One region of the Streptomyces griseochromogenes genome, then DNA from elsewhere that is predicted to be linked to it. Evidence: riboswitches for the same ligand, from Rfam matches in the RefSeq annotation. Region 1 holds a riboswitch; each other region holds the start of a gene.
The links. A riboswitch is a leader RNA that binds a small molecule or an ion and turns the genes downstream of it on or off. The one in region 1 is predicted to bind cyclic di-AMP.
Positions count from the first base shown of each region.

Region 1 (4,868 bases):
GCCAGGGCTGCTCCGGATCGGCCGGGACCTCGAGGCCGAGGGCCTGGCCGGCGCGCAGCGCCACGCGCGTGTGTCCCTCGGGCGAGAGGTGCAGCCGGTCGTCGTCCCAGGCCCTTCGGTCCTGGACGGACTTGAGGGACCACAGGTCGAGCACGGGACAGCCGTACCGGTCCGCGACGGCACGCACATGCCCGTTGTAGGTGGCGATCTTGCCGCGCAGGTGCTTGAGCAAGGGGACGCCACGGGTGTCGAAGCCGGTCGTCACCAGCACGGTGCCGGCGACCTCGGTGAGCTGGGCCACGGCCCGCTCGAAGCGCTCGGCCACCTCGTCCGGGTCGGTGCCGGGCCGGATGATGTCGTTGCCGCCCGCACAGAAGGAGACCAGATCCGGGGCCAGTTCGACGGCCTGCGGAAGCTGGTCGGCCATGATCTGGTCGAGCAGCTTTCCGCGCACGGCCAGGTTCGTGTACGCGAAGTCGCCCTCGGGCCGCCGGTCGGCGAGCAGTACCGCGAACCGGTCGGCCCAGCCCACGAACGCCCCGTCGGGGCCGGGATCGCCGACGCCCTCGGTGAAGCTGTCCCCCACCGCCACGTACGACCCGATCACTGATGTGTTGTCACTCTTCGAATCGTCTGCCACATCGGACCATGATTCACCTTCGGATGTGACTTACGCGACCGTAATAAGGGGTTGACGAGCGGTGACATAAGACACCTTTGAATAGTTGGTGAACCTGGAATAAGGCCCTGGCCACACGCGTTGACGCGGCGAACGAGCGCAACGCCGAAGGCCGGACCCGGGGATCGGGTCCGGCCTTCGGCCGCGTGTCAGGCAGGTGCTCTCCAGAGGGGCGCGGCGCCTCAGCCGACGGCGACGCCGTGCGAGCGGAGGTAGCCGACCGGGTCCACGTCCGAGCCGTAGTCCGGGGTGGTGCGGATCTCGAAGTGCAGGTGCGGGCCGGTCACGTTGCCGGTCGCGCCGGACAGACCGATCTGCTGGCCCCCGGTCACGGTCTGGCCGGCCGAGACGGAAAGCTGGGAGAGATGGGCGTATTGGGCGTAGTAGCCGTCGTTCAGCCTGATGACGACCTGGTTGCCGTACGCGCCGCCCCACCCGGCGGAGACGACGGTGCCGGCGGCGACCGCCTTGACGGAGGTGCCGGTCGGGACGACGAAGTCGACGCCGGTGTGGTAACCGCTGGACCACATGCTGCCGGCCACGTGATAGCCGGTGCCCACGGTGGCGCCGTCGACCGGGAGGGTGTAGCCGGTGGAGGGGGCGGAGGGCGCGAAGGTCTGCGCGCCGGAGTCGGACGGCCGCGAGGGCTGCGCGGGCGCGGGGGACTCGGTCCGCGTACGGGCGGACTTCCCGCCCAGCGACAGCTTCAGGCCCGGGTGGATCAGCGAGGGATTCTCGCCGACGGCCTGCCGGTTGTCGTCGTAGATCCGGCGCCAGCCGCCGCTCACCTGCTGCTCGTCGGCGATCTTCGCGAGCCAGTCGCCGGACTTCACCGTGTAGGTGCGCACGCCGGAATTCCGCTGCGCGGGAACCTTCTTCTCGGCCGTCTTCTCCACGGCGGGAAGGGACTGCACGGCCTTTGAGGAAACGGAGTGCGTGGTGGTGGCGTGCGCTCCGGTGGCCCCGAGGAGCGGCAGGGCCAGCGCGGCACCGCCGGTGCCGGCGACAGCGATCGAGCGGGTGAAACGCGGGGGCTTGGGGCGGCGGTGCTTACCCTTCGCGGGCATGGCGCATTCCTCTCCGGCGCCTGCGAGGTGAGCTGTCGGGTTCGGGCTGGAGCTGCCCGGCCGCGCGGTGCGCGGCTGCACCCCGAGCCTGCCCCGGAGACCGGGACAGGCAGTGGTACCTGGCGGGTCCCCCGCTCCTGCCGAACACGGGTGAAGTGTGTGGGGACTCCGGGCGGCGGCAGGATTCGGCGTTCCGACCGGATTGGTGGCGAACGTAGGCGAGCAAGACGCAGCGGACAAGCCGCAGGTTCCCGGCATCCCAGCTGCCGCTGATCGAATTCGGGAATTCACGGTCACCCTCCGTAAATTCCCGGATCCTCCTTTTCTTCAAATTCCTGTGCCGATATGTGAATTACGTGGACATGACGTGCGACACACGGTCACGAATATGACGCTCCTCACGCGCCACACTCCCACGCCCCCTCATTCCAGAGCGAGTTGGAATTAAGGCTCCAATTCAGACATAAGGCTCAGATGCGGCGTAGTCGGAGAACCGTCGCATCCAGGTCACCCTTCAGTCCGGTGCTCAGCCCGTGGTGCAGCAGCACGGCACCACGGTGCACTTCGCCCGTTTCGCGGCATTCGTACGACGCTGTCGGGTCGAGTCCGCGCAGTCGCACCGACGGCACCGCTTCGCCGTAGCGCTGCGCCTGGAGGCAGGCGAGGACCACGGCCTCGTCCCCGAGGACGTACTGGACGACGCTCAGGCCGCCCGCCGGGGGCCGCAGCCGGTACTGGTCGCCGCGCTGGACGACCGGGCGGATCTCCTTGTAGAGAGCCACCCACTCCCGGGCCTCGGCCAGCTCCCGGTCGCTCCACTCGGTGAGGTCGCCGCCGACGCCGAGCACCCCGGCCATCGAGCTGACGAACCGGAATCGCAGCGAGCTGACCCGCCCGTTCAACTGGGTGTTCGGGCTGTCGGTGACCCAGGCCGCCATGACCCGCGCGGGGTGGATCTGGCTGAAGCCGTGCTGGATGGCGAGCCGGTCGAGCGGATCGGTGTTGTCGGAGGTCCACACCTGGTCGGTGCGACCGAGCACACCGAGGTCGATCCGGCCGCCACCGCCCGAGCAGGACTCGAAGGCGACCTGCGGGTGGGCGGCGCGCAGCCGGTCCAGCAGGTCGTACAGAGCGCGGACGTGGTCGACCCACAGACGTTGCGGGTACGGCTCACCGGGCCAGCCGGCGTCGGTGAAGCAGCGGTTGAAGTCCCACTTCACATAGTCGATCGGGGCGCCGGACAGAAGGGTGTCCAACTGTTCCCACAGGTACTCCTGGACATCCTCCCGGGCGAGGTTGAGGACGAGCTGGTTGCGCAGTTCTGTCCGCTTGCGTCCCGGTTGGTACTGGACCCAGTCGGGGTGGGCGCGGTAGAGGTCGCTGTCCGGGTTGACCATCTCGGGTTCGACCCAGATACCGAACCGCATGTCCAGGGCGTGCACGTAGTCGGCGAGAGGTTTCAGGCCCTTGGGGAAACGGGCGGGGTTGGGTGTCCAGTCGCCCAGTCCGGCCCGGTCGCTGGTGCGGGCGCCGAACCAGCCGTCGTCCACGACGAACAGCTCGACGCCGATCGCCGCGGCCCGCCGGGCGAGGGCGGTCTGCTGGTCCTCGGAGATGTCGAAATTGGTCGCCTCCCAGGAGTTGAACAGCACCGGCCGGTCCCGCTCCGCGTCCGGGACGACATGCGTCCGCTGGTAGGCGTGCCAGGTGCGGCTGGCCCCGCCGAAGCCGCCGTCGCTCCACAGGCCCGCGAAGACGGGGGTGGTGTACGACTCCCCCGGCTCGAGGAGCAGCAGGCCCGAGTCGTCGTAGCCGGCGCCGCCGGTGATCTGCACGCGCGCGTCCGGGAGCTGGGCGACGGCGATCCGCCAGGTGCCGGACCAGCCGAGCGCGCAGCCGTAGACCTCGCCGCGCTCCTCGGTGGCGTCGGTGTCGAGCGCGACCCAGGGCAGGTGCTGGTGGCCGGTGTGGCCCCGGCGGCTGCCGATGATCTTCTCGCCGTAGGTGAGCGGTGCGGTGGTGAGCAGGGACTCGGCGGCCCAGCGGCCGTGCAGCTGGGACAGCCGCCAGCCCTCGCGGTCGGGCAGGGTCCAGGTGGCGGCGTCGGCGCGCAGCAGCTCCACGCGCGCGTGCCCGCCGTTCTCCACGGTCGTCCAGCGCTCCACGACGTCGCCGCGCATCCGGTAGTGCAGGGTGACGGCGAGCCCGTCGTCGTCGAAACGCAGCCTCAGTTCCTCGTCGCCCGCGCCGCCTCGGGTGTCGTACGACACGAAGCGCCACTCGGTGCCGCGCCGCTCCTCGGTGCGCACGGACAGGGCGGGGCGGACGAAGCGGGGGCCGCCCTCGACGGGGTACTCCTCGCGGCCGTCGAGCGGGGACTCGAAGGGCCAGTAGGCCGGCAGCGGGCTCACGGCCAGGGCCTCGGCGTCGGCGAGCGCGATCCGTGGGCCCCAGTGGAGGTGCAGCAGTTCGTCCGCATCGGTGAGATGCAGCGCATAACTGCTGGTGGGCCCCGACAGGAGCCACGTGCGACCGTTTTCGGCGATGTCCGCCATCGAGACCTCACAGGTGCCAACAGATCCGCTCAAGTGCGAACATCATCAGGCTCTGTGGCCCCTGGTGGCAACGCCTGTGGACAACTCATTGCCCGAGGAAATCGATGTCGTATCGTCGACTGAGCGCCCGTCGACGAACCGTGCCGACGGGGCCGACTGGGAGGAGCCCCCGTGACGCAGCAGGTCCCGTCGACCGAGCCCGAACTGGCCGGAGTGCGCAACTTCCGTGACGTCGGCGGACTGCCGGCCGTGGACGGACGGCGAGTGCGCCACGGAGTCCTGTTCCGCAGCGGCCATCTCGCGCACGCGACCGAAGAGGACGCGGCCTTCCTCGCCTCCCTGGGCCTGCACACGATCTTCGACTTCCGCAACGCGGCCGACCAGAAGCTGGAGGGCCCGGACGTCGAACTGCCCGGCGTACGCAATGTGAATCTGCCGCTGAGCGACCCGGCGGACGGCGCCGAGTTCTGGAAGATGGTCCGCGACGGCGACCTCGACCAGCTGCGCGGCATCCTCGCGGACGGCCGGGCGGCGGGCCGGATGGTCACCTCGTACCGCACGATCGTC
Region 1 covers NZ_CP016279.1:3,552,846-3,557,713, reverse strand. Annotated here, with positions in the region: gene AVL59_RS15210 (SGNH/GDSL hydrolase family protein) at 1-607, opposite strand, end outside; gene AVL59_RS15205 (M23 family metallopeptidase) at 862-1,746, opposite strand; cyclic di-AMP (ydaO/yuaA leader) riboswitch at 1,751-1,914, opposite strand; gene AVL59_RS15200 (alpha-galactosidase) at 2,217-4,301, opposite strand; gene AVL59_RS15195 (tyrosine-protein phosphatase) at 4,473-4,868, shown strand, end outside.

Region 2 (4,868 bases), 930 kb from region 1:
TCTCCGTCCCCCACGGTGGCGACGACCTTGGTGACACTCCGGCCGGTCGTATCCGTTTCTAGGCGCCGAACGTCCGCATGGGTGATCATCTCGACATTGGCGTGGCGCAGGGCGGGGTCGACACAGATGACCTGGGCGTCGGACTTGGCGCCGACCAGACAGGGGAAGCCGTCGACGCGATCGCAGCGGATGCAGGCGCTGGTGTGTACGGCCCGGCCCCGTTCGTCCTGGGTGAGATTCACCCCGATCGGGAGGTGGAAGGGGTGCAGACCCTGCTTCTCCAGGTCGTGGCTGAGCTGCTCGATGCGAGGCTCGTGCTGGACCGGCGGATAGGCGTACTGGGCGCTGGTAGGACCCTCGGTGGGATCTTCGCCGTGCCGGCCGTGCACGAGGTAGAGATGTTCGGCCTGGGTGTAGTAGGGCTCGAAGTCCTCGTAGCGCAGCGGCCAGGCGGGCGAGATGCCGTCGTGGTGCCGGAGCTCGCCGAAGTCCTCCGGTCGCATGCGGAAGAGCGCGGCTCCGTAGAACTTGGTGTTGCCGCCCACGTAGTAATTGACCTCGGGCGGAAATTGATTTCCGTTCTTGTCGAACCAGAACTCCGGAGCGCGGTACTTTCCTTTGACGAAGACCGCGGTGGAGTCCCAGTTGTCGCGTTCACGGGGCAGATAGTCGCCGCGCTCGAGCAGAAGGATCCGTTTTCCCGTGTCCGCCAGCCGGTGGGCGATGGTGCCACCACCCGCACCTGTGCCTATGACAATGACGTCGTAATGCTGCGCTTCGGTCATGCCGGCCACCACCCTCGGAGCTTTGTCCGGTCCTTCTGGGGTGAAGGAGACGTCAGCCCCAGCCACCGTCCGGCCCCGTTCCCCAACGTATCTCCGGGTGCTGTGCCCGGCGAGTCGGGCTGTGCGGGTGAGCCTGGGCGGCGGCGCGCGGTCGGTTTCCGGTCGACGACCGCACCGGCCGGCGACAGCCGGGGACCCCATGCGCACGGACGTGCGCGCGGGGTCACCGCCGGTAGCTCGTTTCCCGCGGGGGACCCGTACGAGGCGGGTCACCCGTCACAGTATGGCGAGGGGATTGACCGGGGAACCGGTGGCCGAGGGCAGCAGGAGCGGGGCGATCACGCAGAGGAACGTCCAGCGGCCCTCCCGCGCGCAGACCGGTGCGAGGTCCTCGAACCGCAGATAGTCGAGCAGCGGCAGTCCCATCGCGTGGACAGCGAGTACATGCACCGGGAAGCCGACCTCCCGCACGGCGCTGGGGGCCGTGTCGTTGTTGCCGTCACTTCCGAGCACGGACACCTCCCGCTCCGCCACGAACTCCATGGCGCCCGGATGGAGCCCGGCACGAGCGCCGGACACGTCCCAGGGGCCGAGTTCCTCGCGCCGCAGGCGGTGGCCGACCCGCACGAGGAGAATGTCGCCCCTGCCCACTCGAAGCCCTTGCTCGGCCTCCGCGGCGGCGAGGTCGTCAGCGGTCACGTGCGACCCGGGTTCGAGCCAAGGGACGCCGTGCAGCCGGGGAATGTCCAGGAGAACCCCACGGCCGACGATGCCGTCGCGGGCCAGGTCGACGGACAGGGCGTCGGCGCCGTCCGGTGAGAGCACGTCCGCGGCCGGCAGGCCGCCGTGCAGTGTGCCGTCGTAGATGACATGGCACAGCGCGTCGAGGTGGGAGTCCACGTCGCCGTGAATGTTCATGGCGAAACGATCGCGCGCGAAATCCAGGCCGCGCGCACGAGGGTGACCACTGGCCGGAGCGGTCAGCCGGTGCTCGGCCGGATCGGCGTCGTCCGGTGCGATCCGCGTGTTCACGGGGGCCGCGAGCGACACCGCACGTCCGGACCGCACCTCGCGGACGGCCGCCAGCACCTGCGTCCCGGTGATCGTCTCCAGGGCGCCCCGGCCCGCGCGGCCGCCGGGCGCCTTGTCCCTGAGCCGCCGGTGCAGGGACCGGAAATCGGCCTCGCTCATCGCATCGGACGTCCGCATCTCCCCACCATCCGGCAGCAGCCGGATTCCCGCACACCGAGTCGCCCGCGCCGGAACCACCACGCTGCGGCTTCCCGCTTCGGCCCTGCCCTGCCTCGCGAAGCCACACTTTTCGGACGGCTTGCCGACGGTCTCGGGAGGAGGGACCCGCCTCCCGCCCCGGAACTGCTGGAATCGCCCCTGAAAGGGCGGGGAAGGGCGTGCCGACTTGTGGCCATCCGCGGGCAGCTCCGGCCGGACGAATACTGACCCGATTACAGGCGTTGCAATTCAGGACAACTCATACGGCATCGAGGCGGATTGACTGCACTCAACGACGCCGCCGGGAAAAGGTCACGAAAATGTATCGGGCATATCGCCCACCAGCCTTCACAGGGGCCACACGAGTTGGCTAGCGTTCCCGCCAGGCCGCCCGACCCCCACCGGCGAACGTCGCCGGGCCGAGCGGCCTCCGCCGAGTCCGGCGCGCCCGTACGGCAGCCGGAGCCGGGGACCCACCGACCTTGGGGTGAATCGGCCCAACTCCCTTCCGGGGAAAGGGTCGTAGGGCAACCCTTCCGAACCACCCGCCCGAACCCGACAGCTAACTCGGTAGGCGGAACATGGAAGGAGTCGCCTCCCTTGGCGTCGCACCGCAAGTCGCGCCCGACGGGTACGCGCGTAGTCGGCATACGCACCCCCGTGCTCGCCACGGCCGCTCTCACCTCGGTGGCCCTGCTGTCCCAGACCGCCGATGCCGCCCCCGCCGCCGACGGCAAGCCGAGCCTCGAAGAGGTTCAGAAGAAGGTCGACGACCTGTACCGACAGGCCGAGTCGGCGACCGAGAAGTACGACGCGGCCAACGAGAAGACCGCGAACGAGCGTAAGCGCGTCGACACCCTGCGCGACGACTTGGCCAAGCGCACGGCCAAGCTCAACAAGGCGCGGGAAGAACTGGGGATGTTCGCCGCGGCCCAGTACCGGACCGGGGACGCCGCGCCCGACACCGCGACCTTCCTGCTCGCGGACTCCCCGCAGGACTACTTCGACCAGTCGCAGCTGATGAGCCGGCTGACCTCGCGCCAGAAGGGCGCCGTCGACGACTTCGTCACCGAGCAGTCCGCGACCCTGAAGACGCGGCAGGAGGCCGGTAAGAGCCTCGCGACGCTGACTCGGTCGCAGAACGACCTCCGGACCGCCAAGTCCACCATCCAGAAGAAGCTGTCCACAGCGCGGGAGCTGCTGTCCAAGCTCACGGCGGAGGAGAAGGCGCGCCTCGCGGCGATCGAGAAGCAGAAGCAGGAGGCGGCGGCGCGGAAGGCGGCGGAGCTCGCCAAGCGGCAGGCCGCGGCCGCGCAGGCGGCGAAGCAGGGGAGCGCGTCTTCGGGCTCGACGTCGAGTTCCGGCTCGGCCTCGGGCTCGTCCTCCGGCTCCGGCTCCTCCTCGGGGTCCGGTTCGTCCTCGGGTTCGGGCACCTCCACCTCGTCGGACTCCACCTACGCCGCCAAGGCCGCGAAGGTTCTCGCCTTCGCCCGCGCGCAGATCGGCAAGCCGTACGTCTGGGGCGCGACCGGGCCCGGCTCCTACGACTGCTCGGGCCTCACCCAGGCCGCCTGGAAGGCCGCCGGCGTCTCCCTGCCGCGCACGACCTACGACCAGGTGAACGTCGGTACGACGGTGTCCCTGACCAACGCCCAGCCCGGCGACCTCATCTTCTTCTACGACGACATCAGCCACGTCGGCATCTACATCGGCAACGGCATGATGATCCACGCCCCGAAGCCCGGCGCCTACGTCCGCGAGGAATCCATCTACTACGGCGGCGACTCGATCATCCACAGTGTGGTCCGCCCGGCCTGACGACCGGTGGCGATGAAAGGCCGGACGCGCCGGCGTGGCGAATGATCCGCCGGCGCGCCTGAGCCTGTTCGCGACCGCTCATATCGCGGTCGACCGGCGCGGAGGCGTGTGCGCGCCCACCTCGCACGCCTCTCACCCCACCCCGCGCGGCCAAGCGCCCTCCCTTCCGGAATGTGCGCCGCCACGGGAAATTCCCTGGCTGATCAATTTCAAGGGAAATTCGAACGGATCGGATGGTATGGAGTATCGGCCCGTCCGGCGCGTAGATGACGTGCTGCCGATCGAAGCGCACGTACGAAGAATCGGTACACCGGCGGGATGCTCGGATCCGATTTCGCATTTTGCGACATGCCCGAACGGCTTCTGCAACACTCATTACTGACACCTGACCAGTGTCTGGAAGACCCGGGGACTCAGTGACGGGGGAAGCGCATGGGCGCGCCGCAACCGCCAGGCCCGTACCGTTTGTTACGGGCGATCGATCTGCTTGATCTTCAATTCGGCTTTCCGGGCCTGCGCTTGGACCGACCGCTGCTCGGTGCGCGGCGTCTGGTCCGACAGGACCCGGACCGACCTGCCTATCTCGTGGTCACCTTCGGACCGCAGCACGTCACCGAACAGGCCTTCCTCGAGGTGAGCCCGGGCCTGCCGGAGCCCGGGGCGCAGGTATCCGGCAGCGAGCCGCACAAGCCGCCGCCGGTCGCCTCCCGCATCAGCGGCCACAGCGTGCTGGTGTTCGCCGTGGGAGCCGGGGACGTCATCGAATACACCGAGTCCGGGCTGCTCACCGCGATGGGGAAGCTTCCGCCGCGCGTGGTGGACGCCGCGCGTGAACCGGCCGTGGCGGCCGGGCTCCGGCAGATCCAGGCCGGCCGGCCCGCCGATGCCTTCGAGGCGCTGCGCCTGGCCCGGACCGTGGCGGAACTGACCGCTCGGCACGGTCCGCACGGTCCGGCGGACGCCGGTCTGCTCGCCGGGCTCCTCCCCGCCACAGCCGTGGGACCGGGAGCGAGAACCGTCGAGCCGAGGGCCACC
Region 2 covers NZ_CP016279.1:4,482,412-4,487,279, forward strand. Annotated here, with positions in the region: gene AVL59_RS19060 (GMC oxidoreductase) at 1-785, opposite strand, end outside; gene AVL59_RS19065 (cyclase family protein) at 1,062-1,994, opposite strand; cyclic di-AMP (ydaO/yuaA leader) riboswitch at 2,437-2,607, shown strand; gene AVL59_RS19070 (C40 family peptidase) at 2,616-3,833, shown strand; gene AVL59_RS19075 (hypothetical protein) at 4,353-4,868, shown strand, end outside.
Region 2: it holds a riboswitch for cyclic di-AMP, as region 1 does, so the genes downstream of both, AVL59_RS19070 (C40 family peptidase) here and AVL59_RS15205 (M23 family metallopeptidase) in region 1, are expected to answer to the same signal.

Region 3 (4,868 bases), 1.1 Mb from region 1:
GCCGACCACCCCGGCGTCCGTATCAGCCTGGAGGTCCCGGTCTCCCGCCTGGCCAAGGGTCTCGGCCTGCTCGCCGACGCGCTGCGCGCGCCCGCGTTCGCCGAGAGCGAGGTCGAGCGGCTGGTCCGCAACCGCCTGGACGAGATCCCGCACGAGCTGGCCAACCCCTCCCGCCGGGCCGCCATGGAACTCTCCAAGGAGCTGTTCCCGGCGACCTCGCGCATGTCGCGCCCGCGCCAGGGCACCGAGGACACGGTCGAGAAGATCGACGCGGCGGCCGTACGCGCCTTCTACGACCGCCATGTGCGGCCCGCCACGGCCACCGTGGTGGTGGTCGGCGACCTCACCGGCACCGACCTGGACGAGCTCCTCGCCGACTCCCTGGGCGCCTGGACCGGCACCCCGGGCCAGCCGCGGCCCGTGCCACCGGTGACGGCCGACGACACCGGCCGCGTCGTCATCGTCGACCGGCCCGGCGCCGTCCAGACGCAGCTGCTCATCGGCCGGATCGGCCCCGACCGGCACGACCGGGTGTGGCCCGCCCAGGTGCTCGGCACGTACTGCCTCGGCGGCACCCTCACCTCCCGCCTGGACCGCGTCCTGCGCGAGGAGAAGGGCTACACCTACGGCGTGCGCGCCTTCGGGCAGGTCCTCCGCTCAGCCTCGGAGGGCACGGGCGCCGCGATGCTCGCCATCAGCGGCTCCGTCGACACCACGAACACCGGTCCCGCGCTCCAGGACCTGTGGACGGTGCTGCGCACCCTCGCGGCCGACGGCCTGACCGACGCCGAGCGCGACGTCGCCGTGCAGAACCTCGTCGGGGTGGCGCCGCTGAAGTACGAGACCGCCGCGGCCGTCGCCGGCACCCTGGCGGACCAGGTCGAGCAGCACCTGCCCGACGACTTCCAGGCGACGCTGTATCAGCAGCTCGCCGCCACCGGCACCGTGGAGGCCACCGCGGCGGTCATCAACGCCTTCCCGGTGGACCGCCTGGTGACCGTCCTCGTCGGTGACGCGGAGCAGATCAAGGCGCCGGTGGAGGCGCTCGGCATCGGCGAAGTCAGCGTCGTGGCGGCCGAGTAGCGACCGGACGGCGCGACGCGCGCGTGGGGGCCCTGACGACCGACGGATCGTCAGGGCCTCTTGCCGTGCATCACCCTTCACCAGATGTCCGAATTGGGCAGAGGCTGCCCGTCTGGCCTGTGGGATGCGCTACAAAAGCCCGGATCCGTTTGAGGATCGAAAGCCGGGCCCTTTAGCGTCTTCCGGGCTGTCCGTCAGGCAGTGCGCCGCGCCCGCGGCACCGGACAGTCATCGCCGAGTCCCCGTACGGCGCGAGCCAGGGGAGCCGGGGACCCAACCGCAGTCCCTGGGGTGAATCGGACGCCCGCGCGCGAGCGAGGGGGTCCGTAGGAGACCTTCCTGCTCCGAACCCGTCAGCTAACCCGGTAGGCGAGAGGGAAGGAAAGGACCAGCCACTTCATGGCGTTCATGTGCGCCACCGGGAAGCATCGCAAGCCCGGCCGGGCCAAGCGCACCACCGCTCAGGCGGCCGGTATCGCGGCCCTCACCAGTACCGGTGTCGTCGGCACCCTCGCGGCCACCCCGGCGCTCGCCGCGGACGACTCCGCCGAGCAGACCGGCCTCACCCCGGTCATCGCCGTGAGCGACACGCTCGCCCACCAGATCGACGAGCAGGCCTCCGCGCAGAAGGAGGCCGCCGAGCAGAAGGCGGCCGAGGAAGCCGCGGCCAAGGAGGCCGCCGCAAAGGTCAGGAAGGACCGCGAGGCGCGGGCGCGCGCCGCCCGCGAGGCCGAGCGCAAGCGCCTGAACGCCTTCGTCGCCCCGATCGCGAACTCGTACGTCTCCACCGGCTACAAGGCCAGCAGCTCCCTGTGGTCCTCCGGCTCCCACACCGGCATCGACTTCCACGCGGCCAGCGGCACGACCGTTCACGCGGTCGGCTCCGGCACCGTCGTCTCCACCGGCTGGGGCGGGGCGTACGGCAACCAGATAGTGATCCGGATGGCGGACGGCATGTACACCCAGTACGGCCATCTGTCGTCCATCGGTGTCACCGTGGGCCAGAAGGTCACCCCGGGCCAGCAGATCGGCCTGTCCGGCGCGACCGGCAACGTCACCGGACCGCATCTGCACTTCGAGGCCCGTACGACCCCCGAGTACGGCTCGGACGTCGACCCCGTCGCCTACCTCCGTGGGCACGGCGTGAACGTCTGACGACCGCACGCACGACATCCGAAAGCCCCGGCTCACACGCCGGGGCTTTCGTCGTTTCTCACCGAGCCCGCATCATCCGCTGTCCAAAAAATATCCATGGATTCCGGCCCGCCGTCGGAAATTCCGGCCGATTGCAATAGAGTCACGGAACACACGTCCATCGTCGACGTTTCACGGGGATTAATGCGGAGGTCGGTCATGCGTATTCCGGCGCACTCGGTATGCACGGCGATCCGGGACGACATCGTCGCGGGTGTCCACGAGCGCGGCGGCCGCCTGACCGAGGAAGTACTGGCCCGCCGCTACGGGGTCTCGCGCGTCCCCGTCCGTGAGGCTCTGCGCACCCTGGAGGCGGAGGGCTTCGTGGTGACCCGCCGGCACGCGGGCGCGTGCGTGGCCGAACCGACCGAGCAGGAGGCCGCGGACCTGCTGGAGATGCGCGTGCTGCTGGAGCCCCTCGGCGCCCTCCGGGCCGCCCAGCGGCGCACCGAGGCCCATCTGAAGGTGCTGCGCGGCCTGGTCAGGCTGGGCCAGGAGCGGGCCAGGCGGGGCAGCAGCGAGGATCTGCGCTCCCTGGGGGGCTGGTTCCACGAGACGCTCGCGCAGGCCTCCGGCAGCCATTCGCTGAGCTCGACGCTCACCCAGCTGCGGCACAAGATCGCCTGGATGTACACGGTGGACGCCCCGGCGAACCCCGTGGAGTCCTGGGCGGAGCACGGCGCCATCGTGGACGCGGTGGCGCGGGGCGACGGCGAGCGCGCGCGGGTGATCGCGTCGCATCACGTCGAGCGTGCGACGGCCGTGCACCGGTTGCGGGCCTCCCTGGGCGGTGGCCGGGTGGAGCGTGTGAGGAACTCGCAACATGCCGTAAACATGCCGAGCCTGCGGCATTAACATGGGCACCGTATACAAAGGGGGGGATATTTGGGTGCCAGGTATTTCCCGTTGCCCCGTTCGCCGAGTTTCGTGCATTCGCGATGGCGCGCCCTTCGCATGCCTGCGATAAACCCGGCGCGCCTGCGATAAACCAGTCCGGTCCCCTGCCGAAAACGCGGAAGCCGCGTCACCCTTCCGGACGACGCGGCTTCACGGCACGGCTCAGACCGTCTCGGGCAGCTCCTCGAGGCCTTCGGCGACCAGCTTGGCCAGACGGTCCAGGGCGGCGTCCGCGCCCTCGGCGTCGGAGGCGAGGACGATCTCCTCGCCACCCTGGGCGCCCAGGCTGAGGACGGCCAGCATGGAGGCCGCGTTGACGGGGCTGCCGTCAGCCTTGGCGATCGTCACCGGGACGCCTGCGGCCGTGGCGGCTCGGACGAAGATGGAGGCGGGTCGGGCATGGAGGCCCTCGGCCCAGCCGACGTTGACGCGGCGCTCAGCCATGTGTTGCTGCCCTTCACTGTTCAGGGTTGTCTAGACCAGTTTCCCATATCGCGAAGCATGCCCGGAGCGGTCCTTCGTCCCGCCCCGAGTGTCGCCGGACCGCGGCCTCGGTCCGGCTTCCGTCCTCCACAGACTGCCTCGCGCCGTTGTCGTACGCGAGCCGTACTCTGGGGCCCATGCAGAGCCCGGCGGACCGGCATGACCGGCACGAGTACCCCGCCCACTGGGAGGCGGACGTGGTGCTGCGCGACGGGGGTACCGCGCGCATCCGGCCCATCACCGTTGATGACGCCGACCGCCTGATCAGCTTCTACGAGCAGGTCTCCGACGAGTCGAAGTACTACCGCTTCTTCGCGCCGTACCCGCGACTGTCCGCCAAGGACGTCCACCGCTTCACGCACCACGACTTCGTGGACCGGGTGGGACTCGCAGCCACCATCGGCGGCGAGTTCATCGCCACCGTACGCTACGACCGCATCGGCGCCGACGGTCTGCCCGCCTCGGCTCCCGCCGACGAGGCCGAGGTCGCCTTCCTGGTCCAGGACGCCCACCAGGGCCGCGGGGTCGCCTCCGCCCTGCTGGAGCACATCGCGGCCGTCGCGCGCGAGCGCGGCATCCGCCGCTTCGCCGCCGAGGTGCTGCCCGCCAACACCAAGATGATCAAGGTGTTCACGGACGCCGGGTACACCCAGCAACGCAGCTTCGAAGACGGCGTCGTACGCCTGGAGTTCGACCTCGAACCCACCGACCGCTCCGTCGCCGTGCAGCACGCGCGGGAGCAACGCGCCGAGGCCCGCTCGGTACGGCGGCTGCTGGCACCGGGCTCCGTCGCGGTCGTGGGCGTCGGCCGCGCACCCGGCGGGGTGGGGCGCAGCGTCCTCGGCAACCTCCGGGACGCCGGCTACACGGGCAGCCTGCACGCCGTGAACCAGGCATTCCCCGAGGACCTCAAGGAGGTCGACGGGGTGCCCGCGTACCACTCGGTGCGGGACATCGAGGGCGCGGTGGACCTCGCCGTCGTCGCCGTACCGGCCGACCACGTGCCCACGGTGGTCTCCGAGTGCGGCGAACACGGGGTGCAGGGACTGGTCGTCCTGTCCGCCGGGTACGCCGAGAGCGGGCCCGAGGGGCGCGAGCGGCAGCGGGCCCTCGTCCGGCTCGCGCGCGCGTACGGCATGCGGATCATCGGACCGAACGCCTTCGGTGTCATCAACACCGCGCCCGACGTCCGCCTGAACGCCTCGCTGGCT
Region 3 covers NZ_CP016279.1:2,415,343-2,420,210, forward strand. Annotated here, with positions in the region: gene AVL59_RS10400 (M16 family metallopeptidase) at 1-1,083, shown strand, start outside; cyclic di-AMP (ydaO/yuaA leader) riboswitch at 1,306-1,470, shown strand; gene AVL59_RS10405 (M23 family metallopeptidase) at 1,483-2,238, shown strand; gene AVL59_RS52040 (hypothetical protein) at 2,271-2,438, opposite strand; gene AVL59_RS10410 (GntR family transcriptional regulator) at 2,437-3,132, shown strand; gene AVL59_RS10415 (HPr family phosphocarrier protein) at 3,337-3,618, opposite strand; gene AVL59_RS10420 (bifunctional acetate--CoA ligase family protein/GNAT family N-acetyltransferase) at 3,795-4,868, shown strand, end outside.
Region 3: it holds a riboswitch for cyclic di-AMP, as region 1 does, so the genes downstream of both, AVL59_RS10405 (M23 family metallopeptidase) here and AVL59_RS15205 (M23 family metallopeptidase) in region 1, are expected to answer to the same signal.